Regions from separate parts of the Fictibacillus sp. EA-CB0309 genome, predicted to be linked through region 2. Evidence: riboswitches for the same ligand, from Rfam matches in the RefSeq annotation. Region 2 holds a riboswitch; each other region holds the start of a gene.
The links. A riboswitch is a leader RNA that binds a small molecule or an ion and turns the genes downstream of it on or off. The one in region 2 is predicted to bind S-adenosylmethionine.
Positions count from the first base shown of each region.

Region 1: it holds a riboswitch for S-adenosylmethionine, as region 2 does, so the genes downstream of both, ACEWFH_RS02110 (LLM class flavin-dependent oxidoreductase) here and ACEWFH_RS14590 (2,3-diketo-5-methylthiopentyl-1-phosphate enolase) in region 2, are expected to answer to the same signal.
Region 3: it holds a riboswitch for S-adenosylmethionine, as region 2 does, so the genes downstream of both, ACEWFH_RS11320 (homocysteine synthase) here and ACEWFH_RS14590 (2,3-diketo-5-methylthiopentyl-1-phosphate enolase) in region 2, are expected to answer to the same signal.

Region 1 covers NZ_CP169271.1:345,768-353,189, forward strand. The annotation lists gene ACEWFH_RS02095 (oxalate decarboxylase family bicupin) at 1-926, opposite strand, end outside; gene ACEWFH_RS02100 (DUF817 domain-containing protein) at 1,056-1,838, opposite strand; gene ACEWFH_RS02105 (acyl-CoA dehydrogenase family protein) at 1,965-3,122, opposite strand; SAM riboswitch class I at 3,407-3,517, opposite strand; SAM riboswitch class I at 3,672-3,775, shown strand; partial or broken gene ACEWFH_RS02110 (LLM class flavin-dependent oxidoreductase) at 3,855-5,282, shown strand; gene ACEWFH_RS02115 (MetQ/NlpA family ABC transporter substrate-binding protein) at 5,433-6,119, shown strand; gene ACEWFH_RS02120 (hypothetical protein) at 6,206-6,385, shown strand; gene ACEWFH_RS02125 (GNAT family N-acetyltransferase) at 6,527-7,021, opposite strand.
Region 2 covers NZ_CP169271.1:2,610,430-2,617,851, reverse strand. The annotation lists gene ACEWFH_RS14605 (carbon-nitrogen family hydrolase) at 1-710, opposite strand, end outside; partial or broken gene ACEWFH_RS14600 (aminotransferase class I/II-fold pyridoxal phosphate-dependent enzyme) at 817-1,981, shown strand; gene ACEWFH_RS14595 (hypothetical protein) at 2,068-2,190, shown strand; SAM riboswitch class I at 2,282-2,401, shown strand; gene ACEWFH_RS14590 (2,3-diketo-5-methylthiopentyl-1-phosphate enolase) at 2,479-3,720, shown strand; gene ACEWFH_RS14585 (2-hydroxy-3-keto-5-methylthiopentenyl-1-phosphate phosphatase) at 3,717-4,388, shown strand; gene ACEWFH_RS14580 (methylthioribulose 1-phosphate dehydratase) at 4,385-5,050, shown strand; gene ACEWFH_RS14575 (1,2-dihydroxy-3-keto-5-methylthiopentene dioxygenase) at 5,028-5,564, shown strand; gene ACEWFH_RS14570 (AI-2E family transporter) at 5,767-6,486, opposite strand; gene ACEWFH_RS14565 (AI-2E family transporter) at 6,447-6,854, opposite strand; partial or broken gene asnB (asparagine synthase (glutamine-hydrolyzing)) at 7,013-7,422, shown strand, end outside.
Region 3 covers NZ_CP169271.1:2,014,254-2,021,675, reverse strand. The annotation lists partial or broken gene ACEWFH_RS11350 (nitrite/sulfite reductase) at 1-902, opposite strand, end outside; gene cysC (adenylyl-sulfate kinase) at 928-1,527, opposite strand; gene sat (sulfate adenylyltransferase) at 1,493-2,689, opposite strand; partial or broken gene ACEWFH_RS11335 (phosphoadenylyl-sulfate reductase) at 2,717-3,429, opposite strand; partial or broken gene ACEWFH_RS11330 (YezD family protein) at 3,525-3,667, opposite strand; SAM riboswitch class I at 3,755-3,859, opposite strand; gene ACEWFH_RS11325 (sulfite exporter TauE/SafE family protein) at 4,072-4,968, shown strand; SAM riboswitch class I at 5,011-5,114, shown strand; gene ACEWFH_RS11320 (homocysteine synthase) at 5,237-6,556, shown strand; partial or broken gene ACEWFH_RS11315 (IS3 family transposase) at 6,624-6,852, opposite strand; gene ACEWFH_RS11310 (GntR family transcriptional regulator) at 7,169-7,422, shown strand, end outside.

The DNA of each region.
Region 1 (7,422 bases), 1.7 Mb from region 2:
GTACCATTCCCAGCGAAAGCGGTCATCCGCCCTTGACCGGCTAAATAATATTGCCACTCGTCATTATTCGGATGCCAATGCAGCTCTCTCATACCGCCAGGTTTTATTTCTACTAAAGCAGCAGCAATTCTCTGTGAGATTGGGAAGTTGGTAGAATCTACGATACGAACGGTACCTCCGGGTGTAACGATCGGTTTCTGAGCCATTAAACGGTGAGTGAAGCTTAACGGGACAGTTCCATATGGATCGGGTACGGCTTGTGTTTCAATCGGACCCGGAACGGTAGACTGATAAATATAACGTTGTTCAGTCGGGATGTTAGCAAATGCGCTCTCGGGTATACCGAAGTTTGCTGAAAGAACTTCTTTCGGTGTATGTGCAAACCAATCTGAAATAGAAAATGTACTAAGATCTGAAAAATTTCCATCATCGAATACGAGTAAAAACTCACAGCCTTCTTCAAGTCCTTGAATCGAATGAGGAATGCCAGGAGGGAAGTACCAAAGATCGCCTTCACCAACATCCGCGATAAAATTCCTGCCGTTTTGATCAACCGAAGTAATGCGAGCACGACCTAATATCATATAAGCCCATTCCGCTTCTTGGTGCCAATGCAGTTCCCTCACACCTCCAGGAGTCAAACGCATATTCACACCAGCAAGGGTTTTAGCAATGGGAAGCTCGCGAACGGTAATTTCTCTAGACCAGCCACCATGATTTAACTGCATGTGGGTGTCAGAATAAGAAAATCGTAAGTTCGGAATGGTTCCTGCATCTGTTACAGGAGGGACTAGCATGTCTGGATTTTGTATGTCACGCATAATGTCGCGAGGTCCTAAGTCGGTCGCACCCGCACCATCACTGCGAATCGGCTGAGGAATCTGCATTTGTCTTCGTTGCTGTTGATGTTTAATGTTATTATCCATACGATGAGCTCCTCTCAATAAGAAGGTTCAGACGTCATCTCTGTATTCTTATGGAGAGGACATCTTTAACATGCAGATTTCTTGAGAAGGAGCTTAACAAAGAAAAAACACCTGAAAGCTTCCGCCAGCTTAAAGGTGTTTTGTATGTGTAAAAATATCGTCTTGGTGGCTTTTAATGCGTTTTAATTGTGCAACGATAATGATACTGATGATCACGAGCAAGAACCAGGAGCTGATCTTACCAATATGAACGAGTGACCAAGAAGCTTCCTGATTGGGATACTGCCAGGCTCCAAGAAATGTTGTAATGTTTTCTGCGATCCAGATAAAAAATCCAATCAACAGAAAAGAAAGAAGGATCGGCATTTTATAAACACGTTCGTTGATCGTATAATGAACAACTGTCTTATAAAAGATAGGAAATAAAAGCAAAATCAGAACCCATCTAGCATCGAACAAGTAATGATGGGTAAAAAAGTTTAAATAAATCAGTACACAAATTCCAAAAGAAAAGAGAGGATTCGGCCAACCCTTAATCTGAAGATCTAACCTCCGCCAGCTCTGACAAATATAGCTTGCAACACTAGCATACATAAAACCGCTGTAAAGAGGTACTCCGTAAATTTTAGAATATGCCTCTTCAGGATAGCTCCAAGACCCCATATGAACTTTAAATAATTCTAGAGCCAGACCGATTAAGTGAAAGACACAGATGACTTTTAATTCATCTATCGTTTCAAGTTTCGTTACGATCATCGCAACCTGTGTTAAGAGACAAAGAAGGAGTATGAAATCGTATCGAGGGATGAACGGAATGCTGACGAATTTTGAAAGAGCTAACGCACCAAAGATGATGACTGGAAAGATGCAAGAAAGTGCTTGTAAATAAGTGAATTGAAGAAGCGCCCTCATGAGTAAACCACCTTTTGTGAATTGATTAATATGGAAATATATTGTATCCATAATAACCTATGGTGATCTAAAACTCATCATACAAAAAAATATTGAGTTTATCATGAATCTGTCAGTTGACTTCTTTTATTTAAGCGCTGCATCCGCTAACGAATAGACGATGGCATCATCTGTTGGCGGATTATGAAGACCGGCTCTTACATCTCGGAAGTGCCGCTGAAGCGGATTTTGCACAGAAAGACTTCTAGCACCAACGATTCTCATCGCGAGATCAACAACTCTATTTGCGCTGTTTGTTACAGAGTGCTTAACAGCAGCGAGTTCGGTACCTAGATTATGACGTTGTTCAGGGTGGTTTACCCATTTTTCAGCAACGGCGTGAAGGATCGTTCTTGCTTGAAATAACTCAAGTTCTATCTTGCCAATCTTTCTTCTCACTTCTGGTACTTCTGAGATAGGTCCTGATAAGGTGTTAGGGCTATACTCTGATGCAAATTCAATCGCGTAATTCCGCGCTCCTCTTGCGATGCCTAGGTATACAGCAGGAACTTGAAGATACCAGCCTTTAGGAATAATGTTCTTCCCGTCTTCTATGACAAGAAGATTTTCCTCGGGTACATAAACGTCTTTTAAAAGGAGATCATCACTTTTTGTTCCTCTCATAGAGATGCTGTCCCATGTTTCTTTTACAAAAACCCCTTTTTCCCGATGATTCACTAAGAAAAATCCTTTATGGTTGGTTTCAGAAATGGTAGCAGTAATGACCGAGAAATCAAGGGCTTCTGCCATAGAAGTAAAAGCTTTGCTTCCGTTTATCAGCCATCCGTCTGCTTTCTTAACTGCTGTTGTAGTAGGAATACCCCCTCGAGACGGACTTCCTGTCGCACGCTCTGTTTGTGCCAAATTAATGAGTGCTTTTTGTTCAACAATTTTCCGGCTAAGATCAGCGAACGCGTTTCCATTCCAATGACGATTTTCTGCCGCCTCTAAAAGAGTACCCAAATGCCACCCAAGAGAAAGGGCAGTAGGTGCATCTCCCTCAGCTAAGTGCTCTTGTATAGTTAAGAATTCAACTAGATTTAACCCTTTACCACCATATTCTTGTGGAATGGTAAGAGAAAGAAAGTCATGTTTCTTAAGATCTTGAAAGTTTTCATAAGGAAAAACGCCTTCTCGATCTACAAATTCTGCCCGTTTCTTGAAAACTTCTTTTAGTGCTAGTGCGGTATTTATCGCTTCTTCAAAACTATCTTTTTGGATGGTTTTTCTCAAAGGTATGCTCATGGTTCCCTCCTATAGTTTTTTCAGTAAGTTGTTTATGTCTGGATGGTTCTTAAAAACTTCATTGTCTTGTTGGTTGGAGTGTAAGGTGCGAGACTCCTGCGGGACGAGTGGGCAGGTGAGACACTTACCGGTGCGAAGCGCGAAGTGGCTCACCGCACGCCCCGCGGAAAGCGAAGCAACCTGAAACGGAAACCAACCGCCCACAAAGACTGCAAAGGATAAACAAACAAAAAAGCCCTCTTTCAAAGACGAAAGAGGACGTAGATTCCATGTGCTAACACGCTCTCTCATCTATCAGACATTCAAAAACATCTGCTGGAATTAGCACCTTTCTTTTAATAAAAGCGGTTGCTGCAGGATCGTAGGACCAGTTCCTCCCTGACTCTTGATAAGATACAATATTTAATTATTAGTCACCACTATAGAGGATAAAGCAAACCGCTGTCAACTAAAAACTGATTGTTAAGAAAATTATTTTATTTCTCTAAATTCCATTGACAGGCTATTTGTATTCCTGTATATTTCGTTACTAAATTGAATATCATCGATTTCTTATCGAGAGAGGTGGAGGGACTGGCCCTTTGAAGCCTCGGCAACAACTATTTTTAGTACTGTGCCAATTCCAGCAAGCGCAATGGCTTGAAAGATAAGAGGAGACCTATACGTATGTTTATTTCACGTATTTTTAAACCTCTTCTTAATTTTGAAGAGGTTTTTTTATTTTCTCTTGGGATGGGTACAAAAAAATTCTATGTAACGGAGGAAACAATTTTGAGTAAAGAAATATTGTTTAACGCGTTTGAGATGACAAGTGCTATGCATAATTCTCATGGCCTTTGGAAGCACCCGGAGAACAAGAGACATAGAAACTATAAGGATCTGGATTATTGGATTGAATACGCAAAACTTCTAGAGAAAGGAAAGTTTGATGCTGTGTTTTTTGCAGATGTACTTGGCATATATGACGTGTATAAAAAAGCAAGCATCCTTCGGTCCGTGATGGACTGCAAGTGCCGCTGAATGATCCAGCGCTTCTTATATCTGCAATGGCGAGTGTTACAGAAAATCTATCTTTTGCGGTTACGGTTAGTACTACGTATGAACAGCCTTTTGGCAACGCGAGACGCTTTTCTACTCTTGATCACTTAACAAAAGGCCGGATTGCTTGGAATGTGGTCACGTCTTACTTACCGAATGCTGCGAGGAATTTTGGTTTGGAGAATATGATCAAACATGATGAGAGGTACAACATCGCTGATGAATATTTAGAGGTGTCATACAAGCTTTGGGAAAACAGCTGGGAAGATGATGCTTTTATTGAGGACCATGAAACCAATACGCTTGTTGATCCTGAGAAAGTTCATGAGATCAATCACGAAGGACAATATTTCAAAGTTGAAGGACCGCATTTAAGCGAACCATCACTGCAAAGAACGCCAGTCATCTATCAAGCAGGAACATCAGAGCGGGGGCGAGATTTCGCAGCAAAGCATGCAGAGTGCATCTTCGTAGGCGGCCCTACACCACAAAGAATCCGCTATTATGCGGACGACATCCGAGAGCGGGCAAAAAACATGGACGGAACCCAGAAAACATCAAAATCTTTTCATTCTTAAACGTGGTGGTCGGAGTAACAACTGAGGAAGCAGAAGAAAAGTTTAAAGCATATGCAAGCGTTTGGAGTGCCGATGCTGCAAAAGCACAATACGGCGCAAGCGGCTATGATATTGCTGAATATGAAGGGTTAGATCCTGACCTTCCTTTTGGATACAACAAATCAACAGAAGGCGGACATTATAAAGCAGCTATGCTTACAACCGATGCGCCTAAACCGCTCACGGTAGGAGAAGTCTTAAATCGTTTTGAGTCACCGGACAGAGGAAGTTTTATCGTCGGCAACCCAGAAGAAGTAGCAGATGGCATCCAAGCGCAGTTTGAAGAGTCTGGAGTGGATGGGTTCAACCTAAATCATCTTGTAACACCAGGCGATTTAGAATCTTTTGTGGAGTTGGTTGTACCCGTTCTTCAAGAGAGAGGACTTTACAAAAAGATTACAAAAAAGGTACGCTCCGAGAAAAATTATTTTCTCAAGGGGAGCCTCTATTGCCAAAAGACCATCCGGCGGCAAAATTCAGACGAGCTTCTGCGGAAAGTAAATAATTAGAAGAGTGGGGAGAGAGACAAATTGAAGAGATATCCATTAATTTTAATTGTAGCGATCTTGATTAGCGTACTGCTAACGGGTTGTGGTGCATCAGGAGAAGATGAAAAAAGGAAATTACATTAGGTGCCACCGTTCCATACAGTGACATGCTTGAAAAAGGGGTAAAACCTTATCTTGAGAAAAAGGGATACACCGTTGAAGTAAAAGAATTCAATGATTATGTACAACCAAATATTTCATTGAAAAGCGGATCATTGGACGCAAACCTTTTTCAGCATAAAGTTTATATGGACGCATTTGGAGCAGAGAATAATATGAAACTCGCTTCTGTGATTACAGTGCCCACTGCACCGATCGGCATTTACTCAAAGAAATACAAATCATTAGATGAAATAAAGCCTGGAAGCACGGTTACCTTAGCGAATGATCCAACTAACTTAGCGAGAGGATTGACCGTACTAAGAGATAACGGCTTAATTGAGATTGATGGTTCTGCAAATCCTTTAAAAGTATCTGAAAAAGACGTTACAAAAAATCCAAAGAACCTTAAATTTCAACCCGTAGAAGCTGCACAAACACCTCGAACGCTAGACTCGGTAGATTTGGCAGCAGTAAACGGAAACTTTGCCCTCTCTTCAGGACTGGACCTGAAGGATGCCCTTGTTAAAGACAAACTGCCTGAGGAAATCATTAATCGAATCGTTGTGCTAGAAAAAGATAAGAATTCGAAGCTCGCTAAAGATCTTAAAGCTGCAGTAGAATCAGATGACTTTAGAAAAGTCATACAGAGTGAATTTGAAGAGTTTCATAAGCCGGAATGGATGAGTAAATAAATAGATAAAATATCTTGTCCAATAGCCGTTACCAACTCTCTTATATTTTCATAGAATATCCTATGTTGATTTAAGGGGGATTACGATTGAATAACTGCCCGCACTGCGGCCTTTTTCGATACGATTTAAGCGGATGCATCTGCTCAGATCAAGACTATAATAGTGATTGGAATAAAAGATATATAGATGAGATCTTCAACACGAATAATGGTCACACAAGAGCACCTAAAAAGGTGAGAAGACAACAGAATCTATCAGATCTGTAAAAACAAAAGACTTATCTATTCTTTCTAAAATAATATTAGCTGACTCAATGGTATTGTCTAGTACAAATCATGAGTCAGCTTTTTACGTTCAATGAAAAAAGCAGACCTCTTTTAGACGAAGTCTGCTGATTTCTGTCACACTTATGGACGAAGTGACGGTGGAGTATTCAACTTTCTTACATTTGAAGAAGAACGAACACGTGGTAATGAATTAGAGTTAGAAGTGCCAAGTTCCTTTTGGATAACGATACTTGAACCGATTTGTCCTTGTACCTTAAATCCCCAATGCAAAAACACTTTTAGTGCATCGGTGTTGCCTTCGTCCACTGTACCAAAAACAGTCTGGATGCCTTGTTTCAATAAGTGGTTTTCAAAGACTGGAAGAAAGGAGCTGGCTATTCCTTTTCCTTGATGCTTTGTATCTAACACAACATAATCTACAAAAATCATATTTCCAATTCTAAACCGATAACAAACAAAACCCGCAATGCGGTCATTGCTATCACAGACAACCATTACTTCATTGGCCATTTTTAGAATCGTCTCTATTACTTCTCTGCGGACTTGAAAGTTACTAACTACCAGATCAACTAATAAAGGATCGTCTTTACCAGGAACCCGTTTACGAATATACAAATATATTCCCCCTTGTATTACTTTGCGAAGGGAAGATAGTAATGAAAAATAGAAAAAGATATTCTTTTATATTGATGGTGCAAGTGCTGCAACTGCTATTAGATCATAAAAAATCCCCCATGCTTTTACTATATGTGCTTGTCCTTGAAAAGGTTTGGATATCGTCCTATCTCTAGCTAAAAAGGCTATCGAACAAAAGTAAAAAGCAAAAGCCGGGGAGATCCCCGGCTTTCCTAGCATTTTTCTCATTATGCTGGTCTTTTCTTACAAGATTTCTTTCTTTTCTTTGGACCAAAAAGGCTTTGTAATAATCCGTTCACTATAGACACCCCTTCTATAAGCGAACTACAGAGAAGAGGTCAATGATTATTGTTTCTTCTCTATCATATCTTACGCAAGCT
Region 2 (7,422 bases):
ATATCTGCTGTAAGAATCTCTTCGTTAAGGGAAGATCCCTCAGCGATAATATCTCCCCAAGGATCGATAATCATGGATTGTCCAGCAAACGTGTTATTCGGATCTTTCCCAACACGGTTACAAGCGACAACATAACATTGATTCTCAATAGCACGTGCAATAAGAAGTGCTCTCCAGTGTGTTTGTCTTTGAATCGGCCATTGTGCCGGAACGAATAGTATCTTTGCTCCATTTACAAATGGCGTACGAATCCACTCGGGAAAACGTATGTCATAACAGATCGCAGCAGTTGAAAGATTGCCGTCAATTGTAAACATACTAATGTTTATTCCAGGTGAGATGTATTTCTCTTCTTCCATAAGCGTGATCAGATGAGCTTTTGAATAAGTGCCGATATGCTCTCCGTTTCGGTTGAAGGTAAGTGATGTATTGTATACAGCGTTACCGTCACGATACGCGACAGATCCGCCTACAACATTGATGTTAAGCTCTTTCGATAGTTTGCTTAACCATTTTTTCGCACGATTCCCATTGTAATCACTGATCTCATCTAAGCGAGTTAAGTCATATCCAGTATCCCAAAGTTCTGGCAGTATAATCGTATCAGGATGATGCTCACTTACCGCTTCACGTATTTTATTTTCGATATGTTTATAATTTTTATCTGGATTGCCAAACTGAACATCTACTTGTATACAGGCAATTTTCATAACAGGACCCCCATCGTATAAAAAAGTCTTTACAGAATTTCTTTAAGCGTATAACATAACTGATTAGAATTTCAAGAACATTCAAATTAGACTGGAAGTGATGGAGATGAAACGTTTTGAGCAGGCAGAAGTAATGGGGAAGTTGCCAGAGCAATTTTTCGCAAAGCTTGTAAAAAAAGTATCTCACTATGTAGAACAAGGATATGACGTTATTAATCTTGGACAGGAAACCCCGATCAGCCCACGCCTCAACATATTGTTGAAGCTCTAAAAGAAGGTGCTGACAGACCTGAATTTCATAAATATTCACCGTTTCGCGGACATGGGTTTTTGAAACAGGCTGCTGCAGATTTTTATAAACGAGAATATGGTGTGACGCTAGACCCTGAGAAAGAAGTAGCTGTTCTTTTTGGGGGGAAAGTTGGTTTAGTAGAGTTATCGCAGTGCTATTTAAACCCAGGGGATGTTGCGCTCGTTCCGGACCCAGGATATCCAGACTATTGGTCAGGTGTAGCGATGGCAGGTGCTAAAATGGAGACGATGCCGCTTCGCCAAGAAAACGATTTTTACCCCGTTATGATGAACTTTCTGATTCAGTGCTCGATGAAGCGAAACTTATGTTTTTAAATTACCCGAATAACCCGACAGCTGGAGTAGGCAGTGAAGCATTTTTTGAAGAGACGATCGAAATAGCAAAAAAACATGATATTTTGGTTTGTCATGACTTCGCGTATGGTGCGATCGGATTTGATGGGGATAAACCTATTAGCTTTTTACAAGTTGAAGGAGCAAAGGATGTAGGAATCGAAATTTATACGCTTTCTAAAACGTACAACATGGCAGGATGGCGCGTTGGGTTTGCTGTCGGCAACGAATCTGTTATCGAATCTATTAATCTGCTGCAAGACCATTTTTATGTGAGCTTGTTTGGAGCGGTGCAGCATGCGGCAGCAGAAGCGCTGAATGGATCACAGGAATGTGTGGATGAATTAGTGAAAACTTACGAAAGGCGCCGTAATGCGTTCATCGGCCGTTTGAATGAAAACGGATGGAACGTGGAAGCACCAAAAGGATCGTTCTTCTGCTGGCTTCCGGTTCCAGAAGGATACACATCAGAAACATTCGCAGATTACTTGCTGGAAAAAGCACATGTTGTAGTCGCACCAGGAATCGGATTCGGAAGTGAAGGCGACAAATATGTCCGAGCAGGTCTTTTGACATCAGAAGAACGTTTGATTGAAGCGGCAGATCGAATCACTAAGCTGTTTTAAAAATTTTTTAGAGAAGAATCATTTCTAAAGAATGTTTTAGAGTCGTTTTTTTAAATACCACTTTGACGAGTTGATTGTAGTGTAAGGTGGGAGACTCCTGCGGGACAGGCGGGCAGGTGAGACACTTAAAAGTGAAACGCACAAATGTGGCTCACCGCCTGCCCCGCGGAAAGCGAGCACCTGAAATCAACAGCTTTCACAACTGTTAGAGCTTACTGAAAAGAGTTTTAAAAATTTTGGTTGACAGATTCTTCATGCCCTGTCATAATCACAATTAAAATTATATTCTAACAATTTGCACTCTTATTAAGAGCAGGTGGAGGGACTAGCCCGATGAAACCCGGCAACCATTCAGCTATATAATTTAGCTGAAAACGGTGCTAATTCTTGCAGCCTTATAATTAGGCTGAGAGATAAGAGGAAGCGGAACTGTCGATATTATGACGCCTCTTCCTCGTGAAGGGGCTTTTTGTGTGTCTGAAAGGAGTTAAACCAACATGAGTAAAATTACAGCGACGTATTTGGTACATGACAAAAAAGGAAATCTAGAGAAAAAAGCAGAAGGAATCGCGCTAGGCCTGACTGTTGGATCCTGGACAGACCTTCCTCAGCTCGAGCGGGATCAGCTTTTAAAACATAAAGGAATTGTAGAAGAAGTGACTGAACTTCCTGAGGATTCAGCTGCTGATCAGTATTTAGGCAGCAAGAGAACACGTGGATTGTTAAAAATCTCGTATCCTTCAGCCAACTTTTCTAACGATCTACCGGCCATCCTCACAACCGTTTTCGGTAAGCTTTCTTTAGACGGTGAGATCAAGCTCGTAGATTTAGAATTTGATAAACAGCTAGAACAAAGTTTTCTGGGTCCGAAATACGGTATTTCAGGCATAAGAGATATTCTTGGTGTTCATGATCGCCCTCTTGTAATGAGCATATTTAAAGGAGTTCTTGGAAAGGATCTTTCGTTCTTCGAGCAGCAATTATATGAGCAGGCTTTAGGCGGAGTAGACCTTGTGAAAGATGATGAAATTCTGTTTGAAAATCACCTTACTCCTTTTGAAGAAAGAATCAGAGTGGCTAAAAAAGTATTAGATTCTGTTCACAGTAGAACAGGAGAAAAGACGCTTTATGCGGTAAACCTGACAGGCAGAACAAGTGAACTTCGCGATAAAGCAAGACGTGCAGCAGAATTAGGAGCAAATGCTTTATTGTTTAACGTTTTGTCCTACGGTCCTGACGTCCTGCAAGAATTGGCAGAGGATAAAGAAATTCCGCTTCCAATTATGGCGCATCCCGCATTATCGGGAGCGATCGGATCATCTTCTCTTTACGGAATTGGGTATTCAGTTTTGCTAGGAAAACTGCTTCGTTATGCAGGAGCCGACCTGGTACTGTTCCCATCTCCATATGGAAGTGTGGCGCTTGATCGCCATGAAACGTTAAGCATTGCAGAGGCATTGACGACAGATGATATTACACTGAAAAAGTCATTCCCGGTACCATCAGCAGGGATCCACCCAGGTTTAACGCCGGTTTTATATAATGACTTCGGTGTAGACAGCGTGATCAACGCAGGTGGGGGAATTCATGGGCATCCAGATGGAGCAGCAGGTGGTGCACGAGCATTCCGCCAAGCTGTAGATGCCGTTGTGAAAGGTGAAGACTTTGATCATTATGCTGAGAAACACCCTGAACTACAAAAAGCCCTAGAGCTTTGGGGCGGGGTGCCGGTAAAATGACAACCTATCAATCTGTAATCTTTTGTGATTTTGATGGGACAGTCACCGAAAAGGATAACATCGTCGCGATCATGGAGGAATTTTCACCTGAGGGCTGGCAGCCAATCGTGCAGGAAATTCTAAGCGAAAATATCTCGATCCGTGAAGGGGTCGGAAAGATGTTTTCCAGAATTTCTTCAGATAAAAAGCAGGAAATCATCGAATTCGTATTAACCCGTTCCAAGATTAGAGACGGCTTTCAGGAGTTTATTAATTTTACGAAAGAGGAAAATATTCCGCTTTATATCGTAAGCGGCGGCATTGATTTTTTTGTTCATCCAGTCTTGGAAAATAAAATCGAGCCTGAACACATTATTTGCAATGCCAGTGACTTTTCCGGCGACACGATAAAAATTCTTTGGCCGAACGCATGTGATAATTTGTGTGATAACGACTGCGGTTGCTGTAAGCCTTCTGTCATTCGTCGATTAGAAGATCAGTTCCATGATGCAGAGAAAATTGTAATCGGCGATTCGATCACCGATCTGCAAGCATCTAAATTGGCTGACGTAGTGTTTGCAAGAGACTATCTGATTGAAAAATGTGAGGAAAATCATATTTCATACACACCTTTTGAAACGTTTCATGACATCATTCATGCATTAGAGAAACGAGGTGTAAAAAGTTGAGTAAACAACAGCGCTGGAATGAGCTTGCGGATGTAAAAGACGAACTCGCTGCCCGAGATTGGTTCCCAGGCACAAGTGGAAACGTATCTATTAAAGTTAGTGACACGCCCCTAGCCTTTTACGTATCAGCAAGCGGAAAAGACAAAACAAAGCGTACATCAGAAGACTTTCTTTTAGTTGATGAGTATGGAAATTCTATCGAAGAAACTAATCTGAGAGCTTCTGCAGAAACAGGTATTCATTGCGAAGTGTATCGATTAACCGATGCTGGCTGCTGTTTGCACGTTCATACAGTGGACAACAACCTAATTTCTGAACTGTATGGAGATAAAGGGGAGATTACATTCCAAGGTCAGGAGCTCATAAAAGCATTCGGGATTTGGGAAGAAGACGGGAAGATTACGGTTCCGATTGTGGAAAACTATGCAGATTTAACAAAGCTCTCTGAAGCCGTTGGTGCGGTAATAAAGCCTGACACGAAAGCTGTACTTATTCGAAATCACGGTATCACCGTATGGGGCAAAAACGCATTCGAAGCGAAGAAACACTTAGAAGCTTTTGAGTTTTTGTTCTCGTATCACATAAAACTGCAAACTCTATCTTTCTTAAATAAAAATAACTCATTTGGAGGCGTAAAAAATGGCACAACTAAGATTTCATGATAACAACGAAAGAATTGAAAACCAAAGTGAAGTAGAAGCTTACCTAAACTCGCAGGAAGTTATTTACGAAAAGTGGGACATTGAGAAACTTCCAGCACACCTGCGTGAGAACTACGCGTTAAGCGACGAGGACAAAGCAGAAGTGATTCAAACTTTCCGTAGCGAAATTGACGATATTTCAGAGCGCAGAGGCTATGTGACTGAAGACGTTATTTCTCTTTCTGACGCAACACCAAACTTAGATGAACTTCTGAAAAATTTCTTGGCAGAACACCACCACACAGATGACGAAGTACGCTTTATCGTTTCAGGACACGGAATTTTTGCCATCGAAGGGCCAAATGGAAGATTCTTTGATGTAGAACTTGAGCCAGGGGACTTGATCTCAGTTCCAGAAAACTTCCGTCATTACTTCACACTGCAAGAAGACCGAAAAGTTGTAGCAGTGCGTATTTTCAAATCAAAAGAAGGCTGGGTTCCGATCTACGATAAAGAGCCACAAGAAGCAAAGTAATGATAATAAAGCATACCTTTTCTTTTTGAAAGGTGTGCTTTTTTATAGAATGTAACCCTATTTCTATAAATCTAGATGACGTCGGAAGCTCGTTCAGCGGCATTTATGCTCGCTGAACGAGCGCCATATGAAATTTATGATTTCAATCCACACAAAAAAGCACCGGTACTACAGCCGGTGCTTTCTCTTATTCTTACTTATCCTATAATTCTTTCGTTCTTCTCAAATTAATCAAACGGTACGTATGCAACGCAATTACTTTTAATACGGCATATACGGGAACGGCTAATATTAATCCGAGTAAACCTCCAAGGCTTCCAGCAACAAGCAAGATCGAAATGATGGTAAGCGGGTGGATGTCGAGCTTTTTACCCATCACTTGAGGTGAGATAACATTTCCTTCGATTTGCTGAGCAATCACCATCACGACAAGTACTTTGATGACCATCGCTGGCGAGTCTACAATTGCTACGATCAGTGCTGGCACAACACCGATGATAGGTCCAAGGAAAGGGATAACATTTGTAAACATAGCGATGATAGCCAGTATAAGAGAGTACTCAATCCCAATCACCAGGTATCCGATGTAAAGCATGGTTCCTACACAAACACTGACTAAGATTTGACCTTGAATATACGAGCTTAACGCAATATCCATATCTTTTAGTATTTTTGTTCCATTATTGCGCTGTCTTTCAGGCAACGTTTGCAGCACCATTTGTGGTGCCTTTTCGCCTTCTTTTAACATGTAATAAAGAATGAACGGAACCGTAACAAAAATCATAATAATGTTCGTAATGATTCCGATAAAGTTTGCGATGTTCGTTCCAATCGTTTGAGCACTGTTGGACAGGTAAGCTGATACTTTATCAGAAATCTCTTTTACATCAAACTGTTCACTTTCCTGAAACGATTTATCCATTCGTTTTGCTGAAGATCATTCAGTTTTGAACGAATAGCGTCAATCAAAGCCGGGGTATTTTCTACTAAATTACTTACCTGTCTTTGCAGGACCGGACCAATGGAATAGAACAATAGTACAAAAAGTCCGATTGCGAGCAAATAAATGAGCAGAATGGATAATACCTTTGGAACATTTCGTTTATGTAAAAACTGAACAACGGGACGGAACAAATAGTAGAGAACACCGCCTAGTAAAAACGGAAAGAATAGCGTTTGTACAAGTACGACGATGGGTCTGAAAATAAAATCAATCTTTGTTCCGACTAAAATAATAAGAAAAATGAGGAGCAAACCGTAACCGATACGAAAAAACTTCGACTGTGGCATCCAATAATCACCTTTATCTTCTGAAATATGTATTCATTATATACAACTTGGAAGAACTTGCACAAATATTTCAGTAACACCCGTACAAGGATGAAAGCATATGCTGAGTAATGGGCATGCGTACTAGAAATGGAGTTTGTACAGAAAGGATGAAACCAATGTGCGGAATAACGGGTTGGGCAGATTGGAATCGTAACCTCATTAATGAAAAGAACATTTTAATTAAAATGGCCACACCATTATCGAAAAGAGGACCAGACGCACTTAATGTTTGGAGCACTACACATGCAGGCTTTGGTCATGCTAGATTAGCCGTTGTAGATATTGAAGGCGGCGTTCAGCCAATGACAAGGTCTAAGAACAAAACAAATTATACACTTTGCTACAACGGTGAATTGTACAACACAGAAGATCTTCGGAAAGAGCTTTTACAGAGAGGCTACCGATTCGAAGGTCATTCTGACACCGAAGTTCTTCTAACAGCCTATATCGAATGGGGAGAAAGCTGTATTGAAAAATTCAACGGAATCTTTGCGTTCGGCATCTGGGATGAAGAGAAACAAAGCTT
Region 3 (7,422 bases), 600 kb from region 2:
TTTAAGAGCATCTTTTCCTTTAGAGTGAAGCGGTCCGGTATATTCTAGAAGCTTTTCTTTAAATTTTTCTGGTCCCCAATCCGCCATCAAGAATTTAAGGCGTGCTAGATGACGCTTTTCCCGATAACCGTAGTCACGGAAAATGGTAGTAATCGCGATTGAAACCTCTTTTACCTGATGCGGTTCAATAAACACATCAAGCGGCTGTGCTAAGAATGGTCTAGATGATAAACCACCGCCGATCTTTATATGAAATCCTGGAATCTCTTTATCTTCCATTTCTTTAAAAGCTGGCGTAAATGCCACACAGTTAATTTCAGCATGAGCACTATTGTTCACATTTGAACTAATGGACATTTTGTATTTTCTCGGCAAGTTAGAGAAATCTTCATTATGCTGAAAAAACTCATATACTTCTTTTACGATCTCAGTCGTATCGAATAGTTCATGTGGATCAATGCCAGCAATTGGATTCCCCATGATATTTCGCGTAATGTCACCGCATGCACCAGCGCTTGATAACCCAACCGCTTCTAACCGATTAAAGATATCCGGGATCTGATCAATCGTAAGCCAGTGAAATTGAATCGCTTGCCGAGTGGTTATATCGAACACGTCTCTTCCGTAATCTTTACAAATGTAAGCAAGAGCTTTTACTTGTTCATAGCTTAAAATGCCTGATGGAACATTAACCCTCATCATGAAATATCCGTCTTTTTTAGGACGCTGCAGATAAAGGCCAGCCCACTTGAAACTATCCCATTCTTCTTTCGGAATAGAAGAAAAGCCGTTTTCTGCGTAATGAGGAATATCTTCAAATATTTTTAAGCCATCTTTTACGAGCTTTTTTGTTCTGTTTTATTGATCTTCGGATTATCTGCCCACGCTTTTTCATATGCCATCGTTTTCGATCTCCTTTATCGTTAGTTAAATCAACTTCCTGTTTATCAAATAGTTTAAGATGATTTCCACACTCTCGGTAATGCTTTGTTCGTTTGTATGAATGGTAAGAGCAGGTGATACCGGTTCTTCGTAAGGTGAATCAATTCCAGTAAAATCAGGAATTTCACCATTTCGTGCTTTGCTGTACAATCCCTTTGGGTCTCTTTTCTCACATTCTTCAATTGGACATGCCACAAAGATTTCAATAAACTCTTCTTCTGAAACAATTGCCTTTGCCTTCTCGCGATCTTGTAAAAATGGAGAGATAAATGCTGTCAGCACAACCGTTCCATTATCAACAAACAGCTTAGAAACTTCTGAGATTCTGCGAATGTTTTCCGTTCTATCTTCATCTGAAAACGATAGGTCACGGTTTAATCCATTTCGGATGTTGTCTCCATCCAGTACATAGTTACGAATGTTTCGCTCGTACAGTTCTTTTGCGAGTGCATTCGCAATGGTTGACTTGCCTGAACCTGAGAGACCGGTAAACCAAAGTACAAAACTAGAATGGTTATTTTGCCTTTGCCTGTCTGCTTTCGTAATCGAGCTATCGTGCCAAATTATATTGTGAGGTTTGCTCATTTGAATCTCCTTTTCGGTGATTTTCTTCATGTTTTCTTAGCCCATTTATTAAGACTTCTACTACTTCTTTACGGCTAAATGTGCTAGGCGGCAAATCACCATTACGAAGCAGCTCTCGTACCTTTGTTCCAGATAGAATCACATGATCTTCACTTGTGTGAGGACACGTTTTTGAAGAGGCCATTGCTTCACATTTTTTACAGAAAAAGCTATGTTCAAAGAAAAGTGTCGTTATGCCGATCTCATCTGCTGTAAACTGTGAAAAGATTTCTTGTGCTTCATATGTCCCGTAATAATTTCCGACGCCTGCATGATCACGGCCTACAATAAAATGTGTACAGCCATAATTTTTTCTAACGAGAGCGTGAAAAATCGCTTCACGTGGACCTGCATAGCGCATTGCGGCTGGAAAAACAGCTAGGAAGACACGGTCACTTGGATAATAATTCTGTAAAAGGACATGATAGCTTTCCATACGAACATCAGCTGGTATATCATCTGATTTCGTTTCACCGACGAGCGGATTTAAGAAGAGGCCATCCACCGTTTCAAGCGCTGTTTTTTGGATATATTCATGTGCACGGTGAACTGGATTTCTCGTTTGAAAGCCTACTACTGTTTTCCATCCCAAATCACTAAACGTCTTTCTCGTTTCACTAGGATCGAGATGATAGGCTTTGAATTCCTTTTTCAGAGGACGTTTAACGAGCGTGATGTCTCCGCCTACGTATACAGAAGGACGCTCTAGCAATTTCTTTACACCAGGGTGATCGTTATCAGTAGTTTTGTAGACTTTCTCTGCCTCTATTTGCTTAATAGGAGTATAGATATCTCCAACCTGCAGGATTCCGTAAGTTTCTCCTTCGTACGTTAACCGAACTTCTTCACCTGCCCTTAGTCCTTCAGCTGTTTCACGATTCACCGGTAACGTGATCGGAAGACTCCAAACTGTTCCATCACTTAGCCTGATGTCATGAACAACAGATTGATAGTCTTCTTGATTTAAAAATCCTGTTAAAGGGCTATATGCTCCTATAGCTATTAATTCAAGGTCGCTAAGTGCTGTCGCATCGAGAGTGATTTCTTTTTGTATGTGGTGATAAGGTGTCTCTGGCTGATAACGGCTGATTAATTTTCCTCCGTGGGGCTGAATTGTACTCATTACGTTTCTCTCCTCCTAAATTTCTCTTTATTGGCTTTCATTTTGATGAAGGCCACATTCTAGTTTCCTAAACCAGACCAACGTCCAGAACGAAGGTCATCTGCGTTTAGTGCAGCCTGTGTACATGGCTCACAACCTATACTGGGATAGCCATTATCGTGAAGTTTGTTGTACGGCAAATTATTTTTGTGTGCGTAACGCCAAATGTCTTTCCAAGTCCAGTGAATAAGCGGGCAAATCTTAATGCTTTTAAATCGCCCATCCCGATTAACAAATTGTGTGTTTTGGCGGGTAGGTGATTGTTCACGGCGGAGGCCAGAAAGCCAGGCTGTTACTCCGTTCAGTTCTTCTTCTAAAGGGATCACTTTTCTAATGTTGCAGCATTGATTCGGATTCAATTTCCAAAGCTCTTCACCGTACTTACTCACCTGTTCTTCAAGAGATAAAGCGGGAGTCTTTAACTTGATCTGAAGAGATGGATATCTTTTCTTCGCTGCTTCAATAACTTCATACGTTTCTTGAAAATGCAGATGCGTATCAAGAAAAACAATTTGAGCATCAGGCTTTATTTGATGAACAAGATCAACAAGGACGCTTCCTTCAATTCCGAAGCTGCACGCGTAAACCAAATCATCTTCATATGTTTCATAAGCCCACTTCAAAACATGCAGTGCACCTTTTGTAGGGTTATCACTGTTAAATTCACGGGTTTTGTTGTCCCATGTTTCGTACGTTAGCAATTTGTTACCTCCTTCTTGCCATTAAAAAAGCGGCTTTAACGTTTTTAGGACACTGCCCATTCGTTAAAACCGCCTCTAGTTTTCTAGTCAGCGAGCTATTTAATTCTTACCTTCTCGTTTTTTCGAGCTGAATTACTTTTCCATCTTGTACGATTAATGTGATTGATCCAAATTTGATACTGCTCAGCATTTTTTCAAGCTGAGGAAGAAAATCGTTTGCACTATTTTCGTTCGCCACTCCACTGCCTCCCTTTTTAAGTCAAATATCTCTTATAAAAACAAAAAAACCTTCCCATTTCGGAAAGATAGTGGAGGTAAACGTATTACCTTATCTTCCAAAATGTAAAAACATTCTGCTGGAGTTAGCACCTTACGATTGCAGGTTGCCGGGTTTCATCGGGCCAGATCCCTTCACCACTCTTGATAAGAGTTTAATTTTTAAAAATCATATCACATCTGAAGCGGATATCAAGACCTATTTTTTAATTTTTCTTTTTTTACAAAATATTTAAACAAACAGTTGACATTTTGTCTTTTTGGAACATATAGTAATAACTAAAATTTCATCCGCATCGCTGATCGGAAAACCGAAGGCTCTTAACATCACTTGTTAAGGGCCTTTTTATTTTGAGGAGGAAAAGTATGAAAAAGTTAATTGTTCTAGCTCTTATCGGACTTGTTGCACAATTGATCGACGGTTCACTTGGAATGGCATATGGAGTAACTTCCACTTCATTGCTCTTAGTAGCGGGTATAGCCCCAGCGGCTGCATCAGCTTCTGTCCACTTAGCAGAAGTCGTAACGACCGCTGCCTCAGGAATATCTCACATTAAGTTTGGAAATGTTGATCGTCAGGTTGTTCTTCGTTTAATACTACCAGGTTCCATTGGTGCTTTTGTTGGAGCTTGTTTTTTAAGCAGTCTTCCTGGAGATGTAGTAAAGCCCTATATTTCAATCTTTCTTATTTTGCTAGGTGTCTATATTCTGTATCGTTTTCTTTTTAAGCTTGGTGAAAAACGGGCAGCTACTAGCAAGCCTTTTACAAAAAAACAACTATTGCCGCTTGGTTTGTTAGCTGGATTTTTAGATGCAACGGGTGGCGGCGGATGGGGTCCTGTCACGACTCCTGTCTTAATGGCAAAGCAAGATATGAAAACAAGAAAAGTGATTGGATCAGTCGATACAAGTGAATTTGCTGTAGCTGTGTCAGCTTCTATCGGTTTCTTTATCTCACTCGGGTGGGAACAAGTCGAATGGCTTTGGGTAGGTGCGCTCATGGCCGGCGGAGTGATCGCTGCTCCAATCGCAGCTTGGCTTGTCCGCTTGATCCCCTCACATATCTTAGGAGTTCTAGTGGGAGGATTAATCATCATCACCAATATTCGAACACTCCTTCTTACTGTTGGACTGTCTTCCGATACGATGTTCTCAATCTACTTTGTTCTTGCAGCCTTTTGGGCTGTTGGCGTAATCTATGCTGTAAAAAGCAACCCCAAAAATAAAAATACGAAATTTTTAAAAAATTCTGTTGACTATTGATTATGAGCTATGTATTATAAATCTTAATTCAATATTCAAATCTTCTTATCCAGAGAGGCGGAGGGACTGACCCTATGAAGCCCGGCAACCAGCGTACACGCATGGTGCTAATTTCAGCAGAACATTAACGTTCTGAAAGATGAGACTTCGATCGTGTGAAATCATCGGGACCTCTTCTTTTGGAAGAGGTCTTTTTTGTTGGATAAGTTGAATCTGAATTCAAATTGGATGCCCAAAAAATTAAAAAATGTTGAGGAGAGATTTGAAAATGAGCGAACAAGCAAAAAACGAAGAAAGACAATTTGGATTTGAGACAATTTCACTGCATGAAGGACAAAAAGTAGATCCGACAACTGGAGCGCGAGCAGTACCGATTTACCAAACTACTTCTTATCAGTTCAACTCTACGGAACATGCTGCTAACTTATTTGCGTTAAAAGAATTCGGGAACATCTACACGCGTTTAATGAATCCGACGCAAGACGCGTTTGAGCAGACAATCGCTAAATTAGAAGGCGGTGTTGGTGCCCTTGCCCTTGCTTCTGGTCAGGCTGCAATCACAAATGCCATTTTCAATATCGCAGGTTCTGGCGATGAGATCGTCGCTTCCACTTCCCTTTATGGTGGTACGTATAATCTTTTCTCTGTAACACTTCCAAAACTCGGCATCCAAACACAATTTGCGGAGATCGATAATCTTCAATCGTTTAAAGATGCCATTACGGAAAAAACAAAAGCAGTATACATCGAGACGATCGGTAATCCAAAAATTGATGTGGCAGATATTCAAGCGATTGCTGATATCGCCCATGAAGCGGGTGTTCCGCTTATTGTAGATAATACACTAGCCACTCCTTACCTGTGCCGTCCAATTGAGCACGGTGCCGATATAGTTGTTCACTCTGCAACGAAATTTATTGGTGGTCACGGAACATCAGTCGGTGGTGTGATCGTTGATTCTGGAAAGTTTGATTGGAGCAACGGAAAGTTCCCAGGCCTGACTGAGCCCGATCCAAGCTATAAAGGAATCGTGTACACCGAAGCATTCGGTCCACTTGCTTATATTTTAAAAGCTCGCGTGCAGCTGCTGCGTGACTTAGGATCTTCCATCGCACCTTTCAACTCGTTCTTATTCATCCAAGGACTAGAAACGTTAGCGCTTCGAATTGAAAGACACGTTGAAAATACGCTTAAAGTAGCGAAGTTTTTAGAAAACCATCCATCCGTTGACTGGGTTAACTATGCGGGGCTACCTAGCAGTCCTTATTATGAATTAGCTCAAAAATACTTACCAAAAGGAGCAGGTGCCATTCTTACGTTTGGTGTTAAAGGCGGTGTTGAGGAAGGTAAAAAATTAATCGAGAACGTAAGCATCTTCTCCCACCTGGCGAACGTTGGAGATTCGAAATCGCTGATCATCCACCCTGCTAGCACAACGCACCAGCAGTTATCAGAAGAAGAACAAAGAAAATCAGGTGTTACTCCTGAACTAATCCGCCTTTCAATCGGTATTGAAACAGTGGATGACCTTATCTATGACCTTGATCACGCACTGAAAGCAATCGCTCTTTCTCCGAGTGGATTGTAAGGTTAAAACAGCTCAGAGCATTTGAACTGCACCCCGTCAAGTAGACAGTGGAAATAATAAAAACTTATTAAGCGGCTTCAGCTCTATATTCTAGAGGGCTGAGGCCGTTTAGTCGTTTTTGATATCTTTCATAATTATTCATAATTATAAAAATGGATATACTCATCAATCGCTAGAGATGGGTCTTCAAATGTCTCATACTTATGTAAATAATACTTTTCGGATTTGAGCGATCCCCAGAAGGATTCCATCGGTCCATTATCTATACATCGACCTATGCGTGACATACTTTGTGTATCTGTGCTTTATCAATCCTGGAAATCAACCACTTCCAATAACAACAAAGTTTACAAAAACAGCCTATAATTATTACTCTCTTGCTTATAAATCCTTGAACTTCACCACTAAATCTAACCCCACCGATACATCCACCATTTATACCGCTAAAACCTCATATACCCCCTATACAATGAACATCGTAACCGATAGCCTCACATAATTTACCATCCTTCATTGAATCATTCATTAATATAAAGCGCTTGCATTTTAGAAAGCATGTACTATAATACTTGTATACAAGTATACTCGTTCTTCTCAAAGGAGGTTATTTTATTGAACGAATCAAAGGATTCTCTTTATCCTGCAAAATGGTTATCTAAAGCCTCAACCGGTGAACGTGTAACATGCGAGCTAAGAATGAGAATCATTTCGGGACTTATTGAAAGCGGTACCATATTATCTGAAAATAAATTAGCTGCTGAATATAATGTAAGCCGCTCACCTATTCGTGAAGCATTAAAAGTTCTTGCAAACGAAAATCTTATTCGATTAGAACGCATGGGTGCAGTCGTCACTGGAATAACAGA